2 linked regions of the Massilia litorea genome follow. The protein of the gene in region 1 binds, or shares a complex with, the protein of each later gene. Links are inferred from orthologs where the notes say so. Each region holds a gene or a part of one and is shown on either strand. Other genes may lie near its edges. The genes, in order: fliM and cheY.

The links.
Region 2: the proteins of fliM (region 1) and cheY are in contact, whole or in part, in a crystal structure (PDB 1F4V), measured with the Escherichia coli proteins. The link is inferred for Massilia litorea from one-to-one orthologs.

What each region holds. Positions count from the first base shown.
Region 1 is NZ_CP062941.1:2,485,084-2,488,377, reverse strand. Bases 243-3,218 are described here. They hold fliM (flagellar motor switch protein FliM), read left to right. Parts: upstream 243-1,228; coding sequence 1,229-2,209; downstream 2,210-3,218. Other genes in these bases: fliO (flagellar biosynthetic protein FliO), read left to right, coding at 2,641-3,218; fliN (flagellar motor switch protein FliN), read left to right, coding at 2,225-2,644; fliL (flagellar basal body-associated protein FliL), read left to right, coding at 693-1,208; LPB04_RS11070 (flagellar hook-length control protein FliK), read left to right, coding at 243-448. Also shown: more of LPB04_RS11070, read left to right, coding at 1-242; more of fliO, read left to right, coding at 3,219-3,294. UniProt on the Escherichia coli protein: FliM is one of three proteins (FliG, FliN, FliM) that forms the rotor-mounted switch complex (C ring), located at the base of the basal body.
Region 2 is NZ_CP062941.1:3,079,927-3,083,174, forward strand. Bases 303-3,232 are described here. They hold cheY (chemotaxis response regulator CheY), read left to right. Parts: upstream 303-1,536; coding sequence 1,537-1,929; downstream 1,930-3,232. Other genes in these bases: cheD (chemoreceptor glutamine deamidase CheD), read left to right, coding at 303-310; LPB04_RS13790 (protein-glutamate methylesterase/protein-glutamine glutaminase), read left to right, coding at 340-1,401; cheZ (protein phosphatase CheZ), read left to right, coding at 1,932-2,579; LPB04_RS13805 (EAL and HDOD domain-containing protein), read left to right, coding at 2,646-3,232. Also shown: more of cheD, read left to right, coding at 1-302; more of LPB04_RS13805, read left to right, coding at 3,233-3,248. UniProt on the Escherichia coli protein: Involved in the transmission of sensory signals from the chemoreceptors to the flagellar motors.

The sequences.
Region 1 (3,294 bases):
ACCGACCGACCGCCTCAGCGCACGCGTCGGCACGCCGGCCTGGGACAACCAGGTGGGCCAGAAAGTGATCTGGATGGTGGGCGGCGAAGACCAGAGCGCGACGCTGGAGCTCAATCCGCCGGACCTCGGCCCCGTGCAGGTGGTGCTGAACGTGAGCAACGACCTGGCCAGCGTGACCTTCTCCTCGCAGCAACTGGAAGTACGCCAGGCCCTGGAGAATGCCCTGCCACGCCTGCGTGAAATGATGAGCGAGAGCGGCATTGCGCTCGGCAACGCGACCGTGAATGCCGGCGCCGAGGGGCGCCAGGGCCAGGAAGGCCAGGGCACTGGCGGTTCGGGCCCCGGCCGTGGCGGGAATGGCGGGGGCGACAGCGATGTGGCGGACGTCATGCCGCGTCCACGTACTCGCGTAATCGGCGGTGCGGGGGCGGTCGATACCTTCGCGTAAGCAGCAACGAATTCCGTTTACGGCCGCCGCGTGCGGCCGTTTTTTGTGGGTGCGCTTCGGGCCGCGATATACGCGAACGCAGCACTCTGGGCTCGAGAGCCCAGGGTACAAGACGGAAGAAACCTTGAGATGATGCACCTTCCCCCCTCTTTTCAAAGCTTGCCGTCGCGCACTTTTTCTCGATAATGACATAATTACGCAACCCCTATCAGGCACCAGAGGCAACTTGAAAGCGAATCCGAAAATGAAGGCTGACCCGAAGGCCGATGCAGCACCGGCGGCAGGCTCGAAGAAGAAGCTCATGATCATGGCGATCGCGGGTGTGCTCGTGCTGGGCGGTGGCGCCGGCGCAGGCTGGTTCTTCCTGCACGGCAGCGGCGATGCCGAGGCCCATGCCGAAGAGGCGCCGGCCAAGAAGAAGAAAAAGAAGGACAAGGAGCACACGAAAGCCGAATATGTGCCGATCGAAGCCTTTACGGTGAACCTGCAGCCCGAGAATGGCGACCAATATCTGCAAGTGCAGTTTACACTGCAGGTCGAGGGCCCGGAACAGGTCACCCTGCTCAAGGACCACATGGCCAAGGTGCGCAGCCGCGTCCTGCTCCTGCTATCGGGCAAGAAAGCTTCGGAAATCAATACGGTGGAAGGCAAGCAGCAGCTCGCGGGCGAGATCAAGGCCGCGGTCCAGGTGCCGTTCGATGAGGGCGGCAGCGAGCAGGACGTATCCGACGTGCTGTTCACCTCGTTTATTATCCAATGAGCATTCAGTAAAGAAATAACATGGCCGATAATTTCCTCTCACAGGAAGAAGTCGATGCCCTCTTAAAAGGGGTCAACGGCGATCAGGACGACATTGCCGCGCCTGAAGACACCTCGGGAGTCCGCACCTACAACCTGGCGACCCAGGAGCGGATCGTGCGCGGCCGTATGCCGACGCTCGAGATCATCAACGAGCGCTTCGCGCGCTTGCTGCGCATCGGCCTGTTCAACTTCCTGCGCCGCAGCGCCGAAGTCTCGGTGGGCTCGGTGCGGGTCTCGAAGTACAGCGAATTCATCCGCAACCTGGTGGTCCCGACCAACCTGAACCTGATCCACATGAAGCCCCTGCGCGGCACCGCGCTGATGGTTTTCGATCCGGGCCTGGTGTTCCTGCTGGTGGACAACCTGTTCGGCGGCGACGGCCGCTTCCATACCCGCGTCGAGGGCCGCGACTTCACCCAGACCGAGCAGCGCATCATCATGCGCATCCTGGACGTCGTGTTCGAGGCCTATACCAAGTCGTGGGAACCGGTCTATCCGATCGAGTTCGAGTACGTGCGTTCCGAGATGAACACGCAGTTCGCGAACATCGCGACGCCGAACGAAGTCGTGGTATCGTCCACTTTCACGATCGAGCTCGGTCCGGTATCGGGCCAGATCCACTTCTGCATGCCGTATTCGATGATCGAGCCGATCCGCGATGCGCTGACCTCGAGCCTGCAGGGCGAGGCGCTCGAAGTCGATAAACGCTGGATCCGCCTGATGACGCAGCAGATCCAGGTGGCCGAAGTCGAACTCGTGGCCGAACTCGGCCACGGCAAGGCGAACTTCGACGAAATCCTCAACATGAAAATCGGCGACGTGATCCCGATCACCGTTCCCGAAGCGATCCAGGCCACCGTCGACGGTGTGCCGGTGATGGAATGCTCTTACGGCGTCTTCAACGGCCAGTACGCGCTGAAGGTCGAGAAATTGCTGGCCAACAGCGACAGCTTCAAGTAATTCAGGAGAAACACCATGTCCGATACCCAAGACGACCAGATCCTCGACGACGACTGGGGCGCCGCGATTGCCGAGCAGGCCGCGGCCGAGGCCGCCGCGCTGCAGAAGCAGCAGACCGCCAGCGCCGCCGTGTTCCAGGACTTCGGCACGAAGAACGTGCGTCCGGATACCCCGAACGACATCGATTTCATTCTCGACATCCCGGTGCAATTGACCGTGGAACTGGGCCGCACCAAGATCGCCATTAAAAACCTGCTGCAGCTGGCGCAGGGCTCGGTCGTCGAGCTCGATGGCCTGGCCGGCGAGCCGATGGACGTGCTGGTCAACGGCTGCCTGATCGCCCAGGGCGAGGTGGTGGTCGTGAACGACAAGTTCGGTATCCGCCTGACTGATATCATCACGCCTTCGGAACGGATCAGAAAATTGAATAAATGATGTCGACGCGCGCCCCCGCCTGCCCTCCCGCAATCCAGTACGACACCATTGGCCAGGCGATCGCGCCTGCCCGGTTATCGACCTGCCTGCGCAGGGGCGGCGCGAGCGCGTTGCTGGCGGCATCCTTCCTGATGCCGCTGGCCGCCACGGCCCAGCCGGCGGCTGCGCCTGCGACTGCTCCCGCAACTGCTCCCGCAACGGCGCCGACAACTGCGCCGGCCACGCCTGCCGCCGAACCAGCCACCACCGTCGGTGAAGTCCCGACCGTCCTCGCTACGACGCCGACGCCGGCGCCCGGCGCGGCCACCATGCCCGCTGCCCCTGCCGCCATTCCCGCCGTTCCCGCCAATCCGGTCACGCTGCCGCAGGCGACGCCCGGCCCCTCCGCAGGCAGCCTGCTGCAAACCATCCTCGCCCTGGTGCTGGTGCTGGCCCTGCTGGCCGGCCTGGCCTGGGCCGCCAAGCGCTATGCCCCGCGCATGGCCGGCAATTCGGCCAACCTGCGCATGGTCGGCGCCCTGAATATCGGCGGGCGCGAACGGATCATGGTCGTCGAAGTGGGCGACCAGTGGATCGTGGTGGGTGCCTCGCCCGGCCGCGTGAATGCGCTGGCCACGATGCCGAAGGGCGACGCGGCCGCCAGCGCCGCC
Region 2 (3,248 bases), 600 kb from region 1 along the record:
CGCGCGGCGCGAGAACCTGGAAGCCAAGGTCTTCGGCGGCGGCGCCGTGCTGCGCGGCTTTACCGCCATGAACGTGGGCGAACGCAATGCCGCCTTCGTGATGCAGTTCCTGAAAACGGAACGCATCCCGGTGCTGGCCGAAGACCTGAACGACATCCACCCGCGCAAGGTGTATTTCTTCCCCAGGACAGGGAAGGTATTGGTCAAGAAACTCATGCAAACCCAGAACGATACGGTCGCCAGGCGCGAACTCGACTACGCCAAGCGCCTCAAGGTGGAGCCCGTCGGCGGCGAAATCGACCTGTTCTGATCTTGCCCCGACCTGCGAAGGAAACAACAATGAAAACCAAGGTCCTCATCGTCGACGACTCGGCCCTGATCCGCAGTGTCATGAGCGAGATCGTCAACTCGCAAGCCGACATGGAAGTCGTGGCCACCGCGCCCGATCCGCTCGTCGCGCGCGAACTGATCAAGAAACACAATCCGGACGTGCTCACGCTCGACGTCGAGATGCCGAAGATGGACGGCCTCGACTTCCTCGAAAAGCTGATGCGCCTGCGCCCGATGCCGGTGCTGATGGTGTCCTCGCTGACCGAACGCGGCTCGGAGATCACGATGCGCGCGCTGGAACTCGGCGCGGTCGACTTCGTCACCAAGCCGAAGATCTCGATCGGCAGCGGCATGCGCGAGTACACCGAACTGATCACCGATAAAATCCGCGCCGCGGCGCGCGCCCGCGTCAAGCGCACGGTGGCCAGCCCGGTTGCCACCACGGCGCTGCCGCAGCTGCGCAGCCCGCTGACCTCGTCGGAAAAGCTGATCATCATCGGCGCCTCGACCGGCGGCACGGAAGCGATCCGCGAATTCCTGATGCAGATGCCGTCGGACTGCCCCGGCATCCTGATCGCCCAGCACATGCCGGAAGGGTTCACGACCTCGTTCGCGCGCCGTCTCGATTCGCTGTGCAAGATCACCGTGTGCGAGGCCGCCGGCAACGAACGCGTGCTGCCCGGCCACGCCTATATTGCGCCGGGGCATTCGCACCTGCTTCTCGCGCGCTCGGGCGCCAACTACATGACCAGGATCGAGCAGACCGATCCGGTGAATCGCCACCGGCCGTCGGTGGACGTGCTGTTCCGCTCGGCTGCATCGGCCGCCGGTAAAAATGCGGTGGGCGTGATCCTGACGGGCATGGGCAAGGACGGTGCTGCTGGTATGCTGGAGATGAAAAACGCCGGCGCCCAGAATTTCGCCCAGGACGAAGCCTCGTGCGTCGTCTTCGGCATGCCGCGCGAGGCGATTGCGATCGGCGCCGCCCACGAAGTGGCGCCGCTGACGGCCTTGCCCGGACTGGTGCTCGGCCACCTGGCGGCGCACGGCGGAAGAGCGTTGCGCGTTTGATCCGGATCGCGCCGAATCGCAGCTTTTCCTCTCGGTTTTATCGCCGTACGGCAACAAAAATGCTATTCTTGAGCCTTGCTTGTTGCAGCGACTCAAGCCACACTAACCTCAGTAAAAGAAACAACGGAGTAATTCATGGCTGATCCAAAGATGCGTTTCCTGGTGGTTGACGATTTCTCGACGATGCGCCGCATCGTCCGGAACTTGTTGAAGGAACTGGGCTACGCCAACGTCGACGAAGCGGAAGACGGCGTCATGGCGCTGGCCAAGCTGCGCAGCGAACAATTCGACTTCGTGGTGTCCGACTGGAACATGCCCAACATGGACGGTCTGACCATGCTGCAAAACATCCGTGCCGATCCCGCCCTGGCCAAGCTGCCGGTGCTGATGGTGACCGCGGAAGCGAAGAAAGAAAACATCATCGCGGCGGCCCAGGCCGGCGCAAGCGGCTATGTGGTGAAGCCATTCACCGCCGCCACGCTCGACGAGAAACTGAACAAGATCTTCGAGAAAATGGAAAAGGCCTGATCATGCTCGAGCCGATCGCCGGAGTTGCATTGGATGGTGTTGCAAACGATGAAGTCCTGATCCGGGTCGGCCACATGACGCGCGCGCTGCACGACAGCCTGCGCGGCCTCGGCCTGGACAAGCTGGTCGAAAAAGCGGCAAGCGATATCCCGGATGCCCGCGACCGGCTCGATTATGTTGCCCGCCTGTCGGAGCAAGCCGCCAAGCGCGTGCTCGACGCTACCGATGCGGCTGGTCCCCTGCAGGACGCGGTGGAAAGCCGTAGCGCCGAGTTGCGCAGCGCCTGGCAGGCCTTGCTCGACAAGGGCAGTGCCGGCGAAACGGACTGGCGCGCGCTGGCCGAGCGCAGCATCGCGGTCATGGCCGAGAACGAACGTGCCGCGACCGCCACCCGTGCCGAGCTGATGAACATCATGCTGGCGCAGGACTTCCAGGACCTGACCGGCCAGGTGATCGGCAAGATCACCTCGATCGCCCAGGACCTGGAGAAGCAGCTGGTGCAGGTGCTCGTCGATTTCGCCCCGAGCGAGATCAGGCGCGAACTCGACAACGGCCTGCTGAATGGCCCGCAGATCAAGCCCGAGGGCAACGTCGAGGTGGTCGCGAACCAGGGCCAGGTCGACGACCTGCTCGACAGCCTGGGCTTCTAAGTTTCACCCGGCGTCGCTGGCGGCCCAGGCCGCCATTGTTCGCCTTTGTTCGGCCGCGGTCACTTCATGCATCACACCAACTATATTGTTCGCGAACCGCTGCTCGATCCCGCGCAGCGCGTCATCGGCTACGAATTACTGTGGCAGCAGGGCGGCCAGGCAGTGCAGGATGCCGAGCTCGAGCAGCTGGTCGCTTTCGTGGCCGAACACGTGAACGACGATGAGCACGGCTGGCTGCTGCGCGACAAGCAGCTCTTCCTCGACGCCGTCCCGGCCATGCTGTCCACCGACGCGTTATTCTCGCTGCCGCCCGAGCGCACCGTGCTGAGCCTGCAGGCGCGCTACCTGATGGATCCGAGCACCCGCGCCGCCGTGCAGGGATTGCGCGCCGGCGGCGTCGGCATCTCGATCCGCGGCCTCGACGTCAAGCACCTGACCCCGGCGCTCGCGCCTTACGCCTCGCACGTCGAGATGCGCTTCTCGGGCATCGACGTCGCCGCCCAGGCGCGCAGCTATGCGGCTGCAAAACAAGCGGCGCTGCGCATGGTCGGCCGTCCGGTCACCAACTGGATCGACTACGACGCCTGTGCCGCGCTCGGTCTGGACGCCTTCGTCGGCAAGCTGCACCTGACCCCGCGTCCCGGCAACCCGGTGAAGGGCCTGAATCCC